Regions from separate parts of the Solwaraspora sp. WMMA2056 genome, predicted to be linked through region 1. Evidence: riboswitches for the same ligand, from Rfam matches in the RefSeq annotation. Region 1 holds a riboswitch; each other region holds the start of a gene.
The links. Region 1 has a riboswitch for cyclic di-AMP ahead of O7608_RS27840 (C40 family peptidase). Riboswitches for the same ligand answer to the same signal wherever they lie in the genome.
Positions count from the first base shown of each region.

Region 2: linked by a shared signal. The riboswitch ahead of O7608_RS04285 (C40 family peptidase) and the one ahead of O7608_RS27840 (C40 family peptidase) in region 1 are both predicted to bind cyclic di-AMP.
Region 3: linked by a shared signal. The riboswitch ahead of O7608_RS07100 (coiled-coil domain-containing protein) and the one ahead of O7608_RS27840 (C40 family peptidase) in region 1 are both predicted to bind cyclic di-AMP.
Region 4: linked by a shared signal. The riboswitch ahead of O7608_RS14355 (coiled-coil domain-containing protein) and the one ahead of O7608_RS27840 (C40 family peptidase) in region 1 are both predicted to bind cyclic di-AMP.

Region 1 covers NZ_CP128360.1:6,141,768-6,145,355, reverse strand. The annotation lists gene O7608_RS27845 (sigma-70 family RNA polymerase sigma factor) at 1-666, shown strand, start outside; gene O7608_RS27840 (C40 family peptidase) at 760-1,722, opposite strand; cyclic di-AMP (ydaO/yuaA leader) riboswitch at 1,733-1,874, opposite strand; gene O7608_RS27835 (DUF6232 family protein) at 2,349-2,990, shown strand; gene O7608_RS27830 (DUF5753 domain-containing protein) at 3,016-3,588, opposite strand, start outside.
Region 2 covers NZ_CP128360.1:924,953-928,540, forward strand. The annotation lists gene dcd (dCTP deaminase) at 1-431, shown strand, start outside; gene O7608_RS04285 (C40 family peptidase) at 566-1,597, opposite strand; cyclic di-AMP (ydaO/yuaA leader) riboswitch at 1,604-1,746, opposite strand; gene O7608_RS04290 (C40 family peptidase) at 2,001-3,041, opposite strand; gene O7608_RS04295 (GOLPH3/VPS74 family protein) at 3,221-3,588, shown strand, end outside.
Region 3 covers NZ_CP128360.1:1,539,626-1,543,213, reverse strand. The annotation lists partial or broken gene O7608_RS07110 (fibronectin type III domain-containing protein) at 1-367, opposite strand, end outside; gene O7608_RS07105 (potassium channel family protein) at 1,100-1,813, opposite strand; cyclic di-AMP (ydaO/yuaA leader) riboswitch at 2,075-2,212, shown strand; gene O7608_RS07100 (coiled-coil domain-containing protein) at 2,215-3,231, shown strand; gene O7608_RS07095 (glycoside hydrolase family 65 protein) at 3,337-3,588, opposite strand, start outside.
Region 4 covers NZ_CP128360.1:3,131,915-3,135,502, reverse strand. The annotation lists gene O7608_RS14365 (HelD family protein) at 1-504, shown strand, start outside; gene O7608_RS14360 (cation diffusion facilitator family transporter) at 624-1,532, shown strand; cyclic di-AMP (ydaO/yuaA leader) riboswitch at 1,701-1,831, shown strand; gene O7608_RS14355 (coiled-coil domain-containing protein) at 1,838-3,025, shown strand.

The DNA.
Region 1 (3,588 bases):
ATCGCCCGCCGCTACGTCCGGTCCGGGATGCCGATGCTGGATCTGATCCAGGAGGGCAACACCGGTCTGGTCCGGGCGGTCGAGAAGTTCGACTACGAGCGCGGCTTCAAGTTCTCCACCTACGCCACCTGGTGGATCCGGCAGGCGATCAGTCGGGCCATCGCGCAGCAGGAGCGGACCGTCCGGCTGCCGGTGCACCTGGTCGAGGACGTCAACCGGATGCGCAACGTCGCCCGCCAACTCACCCGGGAGCTCGGCTCGGATCCGGAGCCGGAGCAGATCGCGGCATCGCTCGGAGTGCCGGTCGAGCGGGTGCACGAGCTGGTCCGCTGGTCGCAGGACACCGTCTCGCTGGACACCCCGGTCGGCGACGACGGCGACACCAACCTCGGTGACCTGGTGGCCGACAGCGACGCGCCGTCGCCGGAGGACATCGTGCTGACCGGGTTGGAGCGCCAGCGCATCGAGGGCCTGCTGAACCACCTCGACGACCGGTCCGCCGGCATCATGCGGGCCCGCTACGGGCTGGAGGACGGCCGGGAGCATTCGCTCACCGAGGTCGCCTCGCGGTTCTCGCTGTCCCGCGAGCGCATCCGCCAGCTGGAGATCCAGGCCCTCGGCCGGCTGCGTGAGCTGGCCCGGGCCGAGGGGCTGCAGGCGGCCTGACCGGTCGGCCGCTGCCACGACCACGGTCCCCTGTGACGACGAGGGCCCGGCATCCGTAAACGGATGCCGGGCCCTCGTGTCGGTGCCGGTCGGTCAGCGCACCCGGCCGTACCCGTACGGTGCCATCATGTCCACGCTGGCCAGTTGGACGGGCTGGCCGAACGTCGGTGCGTGGATGACCTTGCCGTCGCCGACGTACAGGGCGACGTGTGCGAGGTTCCGGTAGAACACCAGGTCGCCCGGTGCCAGGTCGCCACGGTTGATCTTGGCGACCCGGTCCCACTGCATGGCGGCGTTGTGCGGCAGGCTCTTGCCTGCGGCCCGCCAGGCAGCCAGGGTCAGACCGGAGCAGTCGTAGCCGTTCGGCCCGCTGGACGCCCACACGTACGGCTTGCCGATGGCGCCGTACGCGAACTCGACCGCGACGCCGGCGGCGCCGGCGACCGACGGGATCGTCCCGGTGTACGACGAGCCGGACTCGGTCGCCGCACCGTAGGCCTCCTCCCGCTTGTCCATCAGCTTGTCGATGTCGGCTTCGATGGACTTCTTGCGGTCGGCGAGCTCCTTGGCCTGGGCTTCCTGCTTGGCGAGCGTCGCCTGCAGCTTCTCCTGCTCAGCCAGGTACGTCGCCTGGGTGCTGGTGAAGTTGCTGAGCCGCTGCTGACGGTCCCGCGCGAGGTGGTCGAGGGTGCCCAGCCGGTCCAGGAAACCGTCCGACGAGCCGCTGTCGAGCAGCGCGCTGGCGGTGCTCAGCCCGCCGGACTTGTAGGCGGTGATGGCGATCTGCCCGACCTCGACCTCGGCCCGGGCGAGTTCGTCCTGCAGTGGACCCAGCTTGGTGTCGAGCTCCTCGACCGCCGCCCGGGTGGTCTTGGACTCCTCGGTGAGCCGGTTGTACGACTCGACGACCTTGGCCAGTTCCTCGGATTCCTTGTTGATCTGCTGCGTGAGTTCGCTGACCGAGGGCTGGGCGGAGACGGCGACGGCCGGAACCACCAGCCCGGCGGTCACGCCGGCCAGCACGAGGGTACGCAGCAGAATCCGCGCTGTTGACAAGAACGCAGAACCCTTCTTCCCACGCCGCCTACCGGGTTAGCTGACGGATTCGGGCGGGAAGGTGTCGCCCTACCGCGTGTGACACGCGGATTCACCCCAGACGTGCTCGGTGGGTCCCCGGGTCACCACCATGCGATCACCGAACAACTACTTTCAGTGATTGCCGGATGGTGATTCGGCGGCACCGGGCCGGCGTCACCGGGGTCGGTGACTGGTAACCGGACCAGCGGATCTAACCTAGCCGCAACGGTTGCTCGCGGAAACCCTCGCTCGTCGTGATCCGTGGCATCGACCATGGTGGAGTGGCGCCGATAGTCACAGAATGTAGTGCACAGTGGCGCTGCGTCATGCAATGGCGAATCGGGTGGCTTCGCGAGGTGGTCGCACGGTGACCGGGCGCCAGGTTTCGATCGACTGGGCGAAATGCTCGATAAGTCGCTCTACGCGGTTGCTGGTGGGCATCCACTAGGGTAAATAAGAACAAAAGTGTCGTATCGGAGTCCAGGAAGCGTCCTGCCGTACGTCAATCAGCTAGGTGGCAGAATGCGTATCTTCCATCGAGTAGCTCGCCGTTTGCACAATGGACGCGCAAGGTCAGTGCCGTACCCGACCTTCGGAGGCAGCCGATGCGTGCCACCCGCCGGACCCCGCCACTACGCGGATCCCCGACCCTTCGCCGGGCCGCCCGGCCGGGCGACCGCAGCAGCACCACGACACCGTTGATCCCCCGGACACCCGGGCGCCGATCGCCCGCCCGTGGCGCGGCACCCGGCGCCCCGGTCACCCGACCCGCCGCCGCTGGGCCGACCTTCTACCGCCAGCCCGGCATCTGCGTCACCGCCGACTGGTTCGTCGTCGCCGGGCGTCGGTTCGCGATCCGGGACCTCACCGAACTGCGTACCGCCCGTGGCGCCCGGGACCGGCTGACCGGGCGGTTGGTGGCAGTGACCGTCGTCATCCTCTCGGCGATCGCGGTGACCATCGGCTTCACCCAGGGGCTCGCCGAGGTCAGCGCTGCTGCCTATTTCGCGATGCTGGTGGCGGCGTTCGTCCCGGTCGGCCTCGGCTGGCTCGGCGACAAGGTACGGCCACGGTCCTACGAGCTCTGGGGCCGACACGAGGGCCTGCTGGTCCTGCTGTTCAGCACCGACGAGGAACGCCAGTACGGGCAGGTGAGCCGGGCGTTGATGCGGGCCCGGGAGATGTCGCGGCTGGCCGGCCTGTCCGAGCCGGTGACGATCGAGCCCTGGGTGCCCGACCAGCGGTGAGCCGGCCGGCGGCCCCCGCCGCCGGTCAGCCCGCAATGTCCTCGTCCAACTGCCGGGCGAGGTCGAGCAGCATCGCCACCGATTCGTCGGTGGACAGCGCCTCCGCGCGGAGCCGATCGAAGACATGCTGGTACGACCGGACCTCGCCGGCCCGGTCGATGACCTCCTCGACCAGCGCGCTCTCCACGTAGACCACGTCGGCGTCGGCCTGATCGGCGAAGTGCAGGATGACGAACGGGCCGAGGACGGTGTTGCTGCCCGCGGCGAAGGGCAGCACCCGGACCGAGACGTGCGGGGCGGCGCACATCTTCGCCACGTGGCGCAGCTGCTCGCGCAGAATGCGCCGACCGCCGGTCATCCGACGGAGCGCGGCCTCGTCGAGGATCACCTCGATGCGGGGCGGGTCGGCACCGTCCAGCACCGCGTGCTGGCGGGCCATCCGGATCTGGACCCGACCCTCGATCTCCTCGGCCGGTACGTGGTGCGGGCCGTCGGCGGGGATCACCGCCCGCGCGTACTCCTCGGTCTGCAGCAGGCCGGGGAAGCTGATCGGCTGGAAGTACTGCAGCGCCGAAGCCTCGGCCTCCAGCCCGATGTA
Region 2 (3,588 bases), 1.8 Mb from region 1:
ACATCGACCCGGCGACCCGGCAGGACGATCTGACGTCGCAGGTCGAGGTGCCCGACGGCGACCCGTTCGTGCTGCACCCCGGCGAGTTCGTGCTCGCCTCGACGCTCGAGGTCGTCTCACTCGGCGACGCACTCGCCGCCCGGTTGGAGGGCAAGTCCAGCCTGGGCCGGCTCGGGCTGCTCACCCACTCGACCGCCGGCTTCATCGACCCGGGCTTCTCCGGCCACGTCACGCTCGAACTGTCCAACGTCGCGAACCTGCCGATCAAGCTGTGGCCCGGCATGAAGATCGGCCAGCTCTGCATCTTCCGGCTGTCGTCGACCGCCGAGCATCCGTACGGGTCGTCGGTCTACGGCTCCCGCTACCAGGGACAGCGCGGACCTACCCCGAGCCGGTCCTGGCAGCAGTGGCGGACCTGGCCGACCAGCTGAGCCAGCGCGGGCAGGTAGCGAAAGACGCCCTCCCAGGCCGGGGGGAGACCTGGGAGAGCGTCTTTCTGGTGGCCGGTGCTGCCGCGCAACGGGGGGATCCGCGACATGCGCCAGGCCATGGGGAGGAGTGAGGTCTAGCCGGGCCTTCCGTAGCTGTGGATGCCGGAGCCGAGCTTGCGCATCGCGATCGGCTCGCCGGCCTGCGAGGCGTGCACGATCCAGCCGTCGCCGACGTACATTCCGACATGGGACAGGCTGTAGTAGAAGACGAGGTCGCCGGGGCGCAGCTCGTCACGGCTGATGTTCCTGGTCACCTGCCGCTGACGTGCCGCGTTGTGCGGCAGTGAGACGCCGCCCTGCCGCCAGGCGGCCAGGGTCAACCCGGAACAGTCGTAACCGCTCGGGCCGGCGGATCCCCAGATGTACGGCTTGCCGATCTGCGCGCAGGCGAAGGTGACCGCCTTTCCGGCGGCTCCCCCCGGGTAGGTCGCCGGGCAGGGTGCCGGGCGCAGCGAGCCCAGGCTGGTGGACGATCCGTACGCCTGCAGTCGCAGCTCCTGGAGCCGGTCGACCTCGGCGTCGATCTCCTTGGCCTTCGCGGACAGCTGCGCCTCGGTGCTGGTCAACTCGACGATCAGTTGGTCCAGCGGAGCTTTCTCCGCGGCGTACTTCTCCTTGAGGTCGACCACGGCCTGGACGTCGCGGGCCTGCCGGCGGGCGAACTGGTCGAGCAGTTCCAGCTGGTCGGCGAGGTGGGTCGGCTTGCCGCTGGTCAGGATCGCGCTGAACGCCGACGGGCTGCCGCCCTTGTACGACCGGGCGGCGAACTCGCTGACCCGGTCCATCGCGAGGTCGATCTGGACCTGCAGCGGTTGGATCTTCTTCTGCAGCGCCTCGGCCTGCTTCTTCTTGGCTGTGAGGTCCTGCCGTACGGCGTTGTGCCGTTCGATGGTGGGCTCCAGCTCGGCCCAGACCTCGTCGATCTGCGCTTCGATCTCCGCCACGGTCTGTTGCGCCTGGGCGGGTGCGGGTGCGCCGGTCAGCAGCAGGCCGATGCTGGTGGTGACGGCGATCGCGCCCTGGAGGAGGCGTCGACGGGTGTTCCGGACTGTCCGGAGGTGGTCCTGGTCGGACCATCCGGATCGCCGAGGGGCTGTCGTAGCCACCAGGACTCCTTCTCCCCAGACCGCCTACCGGGTTAGCTGACGGGTTCGGGCGGAAAGGAGACGCCCTACCACAGACGACGCTGTGGATTCACCCCGGTTCCGTGGGTCCCCGGCTCGCCGTGTCGCTGACGATTTGGCGGTGTCAGGCCGAGGTCAACCGGGCTGGTTGACGTCCTCCCGACTCGACGATCCCCAAGGGTAGAGAGGGCCGTTCTCGTCACGCAAGCGAGGTGACTACTCATTTCTCAACGTACTCGATCGATTGCTAGTCGTATATCACCCGCCGTCGTTCACGCGTTCGAAGAACAGGGTCCAGCCGGTCCGAAAGTGCCGGTCCGGACGATCGATGATCGCCGACCGCCCCGCACTTTCGGACCGTACCGGCCGACGTTGACCTGCACGTTCAGCCGACGCGCTTGAATCCGACCACCGGCATGTTGTCGATATTCTCCATTTGCACGGGTTGTCCCGGACGTGGCGCGTGCACCATCATGCCGTTGCCAATGTAGAGACCTACGTGACGCAGATCACTGAAGAAAAAGACAAGATCACCTGGGCGCGCCTCCGACCGACTGACCGTCGAACCCTGGTTCCACTGCGCGCCGGTGAAGTGGGTCAGCCCGACACCCGCACTCGCCCACGCGTACTGCGTCAGACCTGAGCAGTCGAACGCGTTAGGACCGGTGGCACCCCAGACGTACGGCTTGCCGATCTGCGCGCACGCCGTACCGACCGCGACCCCCGCCGCCCCGCCGACCGATGCGGCCGGGCACGGCCCGGACGCCCCGGAACCGCCCGTGAAACCGGTGGTCCGGTACGCGGCCAGCCGCGCCTGCTCCAGCCTGTCGATCTCGGCGTCGATCGTCTTGCGCTTGTCGGCCAGCTCCTCGTCCTGCGCCTTCTGCTGCGCGATCAGCTCGTCGAGCGCCTGCCGCTCGGCAAGGTAGCGGTCGCGGGTCTCGATCACCGTCGCGATCTGCTGCTGACGCCGCTTGGAGATCCGGTCCAGCACCAGCAGCTGATCAGCGAGACTGGTCGGCGAACCGGTCTTCAGCAACGCGTTGAGTTCGCTCGACGGACCGGTGCGGTAGTAGCTGTTGGCCACCTCGCCGATCTCGTCAGCGGCAAGACTGGCCTGCAACGACAGTGGCGCGATCCGCTTGTCGAGTTCAGCGGCCTTTTTCTGGTTGGCCTTGAGTTCGCTGCGAACTTTGTTGTACTGCTCGATCACCGGTTCCAGCTTCAGCCACTGGGCGTCCAGTTCGGCTTCGATCTCCGCCAGAGAGGGTTGGGCGGCCACCGGGGCAGCCGGCCCCACGACCGCGGCCAGGACGAGCAGCAGGGCGACGACACCACGCCCGACAATGGGCGAACACTTCTTTGAGTCACCAGATAGAAACTTAAAGTAATCACCTGCGCGCGTACGGGTGAGCACACGTGCCATTGGCAGCGACTCCTTCATGAACGATCGCCGGGGCCTCCCGGGCGGGGGAAACGGAGGCCGACATTCGCAGCGGTCGGTGCACCACCCTATTGGAAGGATGCGCATTCGCTCAAGGCTGGGGATCCACCCACCGCACCACATGACCGGCAGCGTCCATCCGATCACGCTAGCGTGACACGATGACGACACTCAGCCTTCCCGAAGAGTTGGTGCTCCTGGGTCACGACGACTCCGGCACCGTACTGATCGCCACCGACGACCTCGACCACAGCGTCGCCGGCGCCGTACTGTGCGACCTCGCCGCGACCGGCCACCTCGACCTCGACGTCGACGGCCGGGTCACCGCAGGCGGCGAACGCGCACCCGACCCGCTCGGCACCGACCCGTTGCTCGAGGCCACCTGGCACAGAATTCACGCAGCGGCCCGGCAACCGCCGGAACACTGGGTGACCGCCCTCGCACCCGGGCTGGTCGACCGGGTGCTCGACACGCTCACCGAGGCCGGCCTGCTCCGGCGTGAGCAGGGTCGGGTGCCGATCCTGCGGCG
Region 3 (3,588 bases), 2.4 Mb from region 1:
GCGCGGCCACCCAGAACTGGTACGTCCGTGACGGCTGCAGGCCGACGATGGTGATCTCGTTGACCGGGCTGGTCTTGATGATGATGTAGTCGGCCTGCATCTGGGCGATCTCGTAGCCGGTGACCGCGACGTCGTCGGTGGCGGCGGTCCAGGTGAGGGTGACCTGGTCCGTGCTGATGGCGGCGACGGTCGGGACACCGGGGGTGGTGGGCGCCTCGGTGTCGGCGCCGGTCGCGGCGCTTGCGCTCGCCGCCGGCAGGGCGGGACCGAGCAGTACGGCGGCGAGCAGGACGCCCAGCCGTCGGGCGGCCCGGGGGCGACGGCTGCCGTCGCGGTGGGCTGCGCGATCCGACGGCGGCGGTGGCACAGTGGTCACGGGTGACTCGCTTTCGGTGCGGGCACCGGCGGACGAACCAGCGCCAGGACATCCATGGTCAACGATGCATGTCGCGGGGCGCCATCCGCCGTCCGGTGACAGTTCCGCCGTGCGGGCCCCGGCCGGACCACTGTGAGCTGGGACACCGTCGACCGGCGGCCCCGGACGATTGTCGATGCCCGCACGGCGCTGCCGCCGATCCCGACCGCGACCGGGCCAGGCAGCCACGACAGCTCCATACACAACGAAGCCTGCCGATGCATCGGCAGGCTGCGCAGGACAGTTGGACGCAGCGGCGTCGCGGTCCTGACTTGTCGGCGATTCCACGTCGTAACAATCGAGGACTAGCGTGGGGACGGGGAGGGCAACCCCCGTCCCCACCATCAGTTACTGACACGCACGAGCGGTTTGGCGTCCAGGTCGTGCGTGACGCGCGGGAGCCGGGCCACGCGAGTGGCTCTGGTTCCACCTCCTCTCGACAGGCGGTGCGTGGCTGGCGGCGGAGTCCGGGCTGGCCCGCCGCCAGCCCAAGGGCTGAGCGGTCGGCGAAGCGCTGCGAACAGCGCCACGCCGCGCGTCGGTACAGTGTTCTGGTGCACATCCATCAATGGAAGCGCTCCCATGGGAGGACTGTAGCCTGAGTCACGAGTTTGCGAAAGTCCAGAGGCTGATCAGCTCACGAAATGAAGGCGTGACGAGACGGTTACGCCCAGGATCCCTGGGTCAACCGCCGAACCGCTGCACGTCCGCGGTCGGCCCGGCGACGATCAGCAGCGCGTCCGGCGGGATCACCGAGTCCGGTACGGCGTACCGCAGATGCTGGTCACGCTCCTTGATGCCGACGACGGTGATGCCGTACCGCTGCCGCAGCCGGGCCTGCGCCAGGGTCTGACCCGCGCTGTCCGCCGGGGCGCACACCTTGGCGATCGCGAAGCCGTCGTCGAACTCGATGAAGTCGAGCATCCGGCTGGCCAGCAGGTGCGCGACCCGGTCCCCCATGGTGGCCTCCGGAAAGATCACGTGGTGGGCACCGACCGAGGCGAGGATCCGGCCGTGCTTGGCGGTGATCGCCTTCGCCCAGATCTCCGGCACGCCGATCTCGGTCAGCGACACGACGGTCAGGATGCTGGCCTCGATGTCGGCGCCGATGCCGACGACCGCGCACGGGTAGTCGGCGACCCCGAGGTGCCGCAGCGACTCTTCGTCGGTGGGATCCGCCTCCACCGTCCGGGGCAGCCGGTCGGACCAGCGCTGCACCCGGCGGGGATCGCCGTCGATGCCGAGCACCCGGTGACCGAGCCGGCACAGCGACAGCGCCACCTGCCCACCGAATCGACCCAGGCCGATGACGGCCACGCTGTCGTCGTCAGTGACGCCGTCGCCGGCCGCACCGACCGGGGACGGATCGGCAGCCGTCAGGAACGGGTCGTCTGTCATCAGGGAATCCATCCGGAGGTTATTTCCTACTTTCGGCTTCTATGGCATTTTAGGCAGTTCCATCCCCCGACCACGGCACTATCGACCCAGCCGGTCGCGACATGCCGTAGGCCCGCCGACGCAGAAAGTGGACATTACCTAAAGTCGTTGTCCAGTAACGGAATTCTCCCTGGTCAACGACGGTCGTCGAGGTGTTGTCGCCGGTCACCGATCCGGTAAGCTTGCCGGCGGTCTCCGCCAGGCGGCACCCACCGGTGCCGGCGGTGACCGCCGCCTAATCGTCCTTCGGGGTGAGCCGGGGAACCACGTTTCCACCGGGGTGAATCCGCGACGTCGCGGTAGGGATCGTTCCGTCCCGAACCCGTCAGCTAACTCGGTCGGCGGCCAAGGAAAGGAACAGGATGACCGCACCCCTATACCGGCGGGTTCCGTTCACCGCCGCACTGGCCGCCGTGACCACCTTGCTCGCCGGCCTCGTCGTCGCCACCCCGGCCGCCGCCCAGGACCCCTCGGACGAGGGCGCGCAGCCACTGCTCAGCGACGTCATCGAGTCGACCAACCGAGGCTTCGTCGAAGCAAAGGCCGCCGTCGAGGAGTCCCGCAAGCGGCAACTTCAGCTCAACCTCGAACTGGAGAAGGTGGAGGAACGACTGGAGGCACTCACCCCGCAGATCGGCGAGGTCGCCTCCAATTCGTACCGTCTCGGCCGGATCACCCCGGTGATGGTGCTGCTCAACAGCGCCAGCCCGGACGACCTGCTGGACCGGGCCGAAGGCCTGGACATGATCGCCATGCACGACAACAAGCGGGTCCGCGAGCTCAACGAGGCCCGTGAACAGGCCGCCCGGGCCGTCGCGGCGATCGAGGCCGAGGTGACCCGCGAGGAACAGCAGCTCGAGGTGATGTCCCGCCAGAAGAAGGAGTCGGAGAAGGCCCTGCAGCTGGTCGGCGCGGTCGCCACCAACGGGTTCGTCTCGGCCACCTCGCCGGTCGCCGCGCAGGCACCCCGCAACGCGAACGGTTCCTGGCCGTCCGAGTCGTGCAGCCTGGACGACCCCACCACGAGCGGCTGCATCACCCCCCGCACCATGCACGCGCTCAACGAGGCCAAGAAGGCCGGCTTCACCCGCTTCGTCTCCTGCTTCCGACCCGGTGGCCCGTTCGAGCACCCGAAGGGCCGGGCCTGTGACTTCTCCATGCAGTCCAGCGGCTTCGGCGGCGACGCCACCGGCGACGCCCGGCTCTACGGCAACAACCTGACCGCGTTCCTGGTCCGCAACGCCGACAAACTCGGCATCCTCTACGTGATCTGGTACCGCCAGTTCTGGTCACCGACGACAGGCTGGAGCTCCTACAGCGGCGCCGGCGGCGACCCGAGCAGCGACCACACCAACCACGTGCACCTGTCCCTGCTCTGAGTGCCCGCGCGCCGGTCAGTCAGGACGGCTGGCCGGCGCGCGAAGCGTCGGGCCCCGCGGCCCGGTGCGGGGTCGCGTCGGACCCCGCGGCCGGTGCGGGGTCAGTCAGTCGGTACGGGCCGACCGGCGCACCGGGGAGCGGCCCGCCGGCTGCTGCGGCGGCGGGCCCGCCGCCCCGGCCGGCGCGATCGCCCGGGTGACCGGCTTGTCGGCGGCGACGGTGATCGCCTCACCGTGGTGCGTCAGCTCGATCGTCGCGTTCGGATCCACGTCGCGTAGCGCATAGGTCACCTCGTCGCGCCCGACGGACACCCGCAGCCGCATGCCCCGCCACATCATGGCGAACTCGAGCCGGTT
Region 4 (3,588 bases), 3.0 Mb from region 1:
CTGGCTCAGGCCCGCGACCGGGCGTTGGGTCGTCGGCCCCGGCAGGAGTTCCAGTTGACCACCAACTACCGCAACCCGGCGGAGATCTTCGAGCTGGCGGCGGAGGTGATCCGTACCGTCGCCCCGGACGCCGTGCTGCCGACGGCGGTGCGCTCGACCGGGGTGCCGCCGCGCCGCGAGCAGGTCGACGTCGCCGCACTGCCGGCGGCGGTCCGCCGGGCGGCCACCGCGCTGCTCGCCGAGGTGGAGGGGACGGTGGGGGTGATCGCCGCGGTGGCCCGACGCGACGAGGTCGCCGGCTGGCTGGCCACCGAGCTGACCGACCCACGTCTGCAGGTCGTGTCGAGTCTGCAGGCCAAGGGCATGGAGTACGACGGCGTGGTGCTGGTCGCGGGAGCGGAGATCCGTGCCGAGTCGGCAGCGGGCGTACGGACGTTGTACGTGGCGCTGTCCCGGGCGACCCAACGGTTGGTGACCGTCGATCCGGTGCCGGGCGGCGGCTGACGGGCCTGCTCCGGCGGCTCCCGGCGGGGGTGGTGGGCGCCGCCCGGTCATCTGTTGCACATATCGCTATGTGAGCATTAGTCTTCGGTCGGGGCACCGGGCGACGGAAGGTGACCGGGATGGGCGCGGGACACGATCACGGAGCGGGCACCGCCGGGCAGCGACACTACGGGCGGCTGTGGATCGCGTTCGTCCTGCTGGCGGTCTTCATGGTCGTCGAGGCGGTGGCCGCGCTGCTCACCGGCTCCCTGGCGCTGCTCTCCGACGCCGGGCACATGTTCACCGACGTTCTCGGCATCGGCATGGCGCTGGCCGCGATCGCCGCCGGCCGTCGCGCGTCCGACGATCCGCAGCGCACCTTCGGCCTCTACCGGCTCGAGGTGCTCGCCGCCCTGGCGAACGCGGCGCTACTCGCCGGGGTCGCCGGCTACGTCATGGTCGAGGCGGTCCGCCGGTTCGCCGACCCGGAGCCGGTGCCCGCCGGCCCGATGCTGGCGGTGGCGGTGGCGGGCCTGGTCGCCAACCTGGTCGCGTTCGGGCTGCTGCGCGCCGGCGCCAAGGAGAGCCTCAACGTCCGGGGCGCCTATCTGGAGGTGCTCGGCGATCTGCTCGGCTCGGTCGGGGTGATCGTGGCGGCCCTGGTGATCGCCACCACCGGCTGGTGGTACGCCGACCCGGTGGTCGCCGTCGCCGTCGGGGCGCTGATCCTGCCCCGGACCTGGCGGCTGGCCCGCTCCGCGGTGCGGGTGCTGGTCCAGGCCGCGCCGGAGCACGTCGACGTGCCCCGGGTCAGGGCCCGCCTGGCCGCCGTGCCGGGCGTGTGCGACGTGCACGACCTGCACGTGTGGACCCTCACCCAGGGGATGGAGGTGGTCTCGGCGCATCTGGCCACCGTGGCCGGCGCCGAGGTCGGCGGGGTGCTGCGCGACGCCCGGCGGGCCCTGCACGAAGAGTTCGGAATCGATCACGCAACGCTGCAAGTCGAGCCATTGTCGCCTGCGGACCCCTGCGGACCGACGGACTGGTGATTAGCGGACGCTTAAGTTTCGTGACCTTCCCGCGACGCAAACAACGGCGATGTACCTTTATTTCCGATTTATCTAGACATAATATGTTCATCGATCTCGCGACAGATGGCGACCGGACCGGTAGCCTCGGCCTCGGTCTTCGTCCGGGCGGCGCCCCTCCGGCGCCCGCGAAGGCCGTCGCCTAATCGCCTGTACGGCGAGCCGGGGAACCACGTTCCTGGGGTGCATCCGCGTCAGCGGTAGGGATCTTCCGTCCCGAACCCGTCAGCTAACCCGGTCGGCGGCTGACGGAAGGAACCTGCACGGTGACGTACCCGCTCCCCGAACGACCCCGGCGCGCGACGCCGGGGCGGAAGAACCGCTTTGCCCGCCTGGTGCCGCTGGCCGCGATCCTGATCGCCGTCACCGGAGCGCCGGTCGGTGCCCCGGTGCCGGCCGGTGCCGCGCTACCCGCCTACGCTCCCGCCGGCTCCGACGACGAAGGCGGCACCCCGAGTCTGCGCAAGGAGCTCGACGCGGCCTCGCGCGGCTGGATCGACGCCAAGGCCGCGCTCGACAACTCCGGCAAGCGGCAGAAGCAGCTCACCGCACGGCTGGCCGAGGTCGAGACCGAACTCGAGGTCCGCAACACCAACGTCGGTCAGCTCGTCGACCGTGCGTACCGCAACGGCCGGCTCGGTCCGGTCTCTGCGCTGCTGAACAGCACCTCGCCGGAAGGCTTCCTCGACCGCGCCGCCGCGTTGAGCGCGGTGACCGCCAACGAGGAGAAGCAGCTGCGCGAGCTGTACCGCACCCGCGACCAGGTGACCCGGTCGAAGGCGGCCATCGAGAACGAGATCCGCGAGCAGCGCAAGCAGCTGACCATCATGGATCAGCGCAAGAAGCAGGCCGAACGGGCCCTCGCGGTGGCCGTCGCCGCTGAGGAGCAGGCCCGTGAGCAGGCCGAACGCGAAGCGGCGAACAGCTCCGGATCCGGATCGTCGGGCTCCGGATCGTCGGGCTCCGGATCGTCGGGCTCCGGATCGTCGGGCTCCGGGTCGTCGGGCTCCGGGTCGGCCAGCGCGTCGGCGACGCCGGCACCTCGCAACGCGAACGGCTCCTGGCCGAGCGAGTCCTGCAACGTCGACGACCCGACCACCTCCGGCTGCATCACCCCGCGTACGTTGCACGCGCTCAACCAGGCCAAGGCCGCCGGCTTCACCCGCTATGTCTCCTGCTTCCGCAACGGCGGCTCGGGTGAGCACCCGAAGGGCCGGGCGTGCGACTTCGCCGCCCAGCCCAACGGCTTCGGCGGGGTCGCCAGCGGCGGGGACAAGACCTACGGCGACAACCTGGCCAACTACTACATCGCCAACGCCGACCGGCTCGGCGTGCTCTACGTGATCTGGTTCAAGCGGATCTGGCTGCCCAGCAGTGGCTGGAAGGCGTACAGCGGTGCCGGCGGCGACCCGTCGAGCGACCACACCAACCACGTTCACCTGTCCGTGTACTGATTCCTCCCCCGAACGACGGCGGTCACCGAACGGTGGCCGCCGTCGTCGTGTCCCGGCCCGCGCGATGCGCCGGCTCGGCCCGGCCGACCTGCCGACTCAGCCCGCGCGATGCGCCGACTCGATCCGCGACCCAATGGTCGGCAAATGGCATCGGCGGTATGCGGGCACAACGAATGGACTGATAACGAATGGACTGATTGCGAAAAGCGCCGACGCCGACCGGCGTTCCGGCCGGCAACGACACCGGACAATCAGTGAGAGCGCTCTTTCAGCTCACCGTCACCCCGACCCTACCCCGTGTTGTCGGAGCCAAGGAGGCTGTGAGAGCGCTCTCACGAAGGTAACGAGCAACCCGTGCGGCTGTCAACCGGAACAGCCGACGCCTACCTGATTCACGAAAGTTCATGTCCGGATATTGACAGCAGGGCCAGGTCTCTGGTGACCTCCTGGCAATAACTCATTAATGGGCGTGAAACAGTTTGTGATCTTGGACTACGCCCGATCTGACCGGAGGCACCATGACACTGTCGATCCGAGGCGGGCGCCGAAGCCGCACGCCGCGC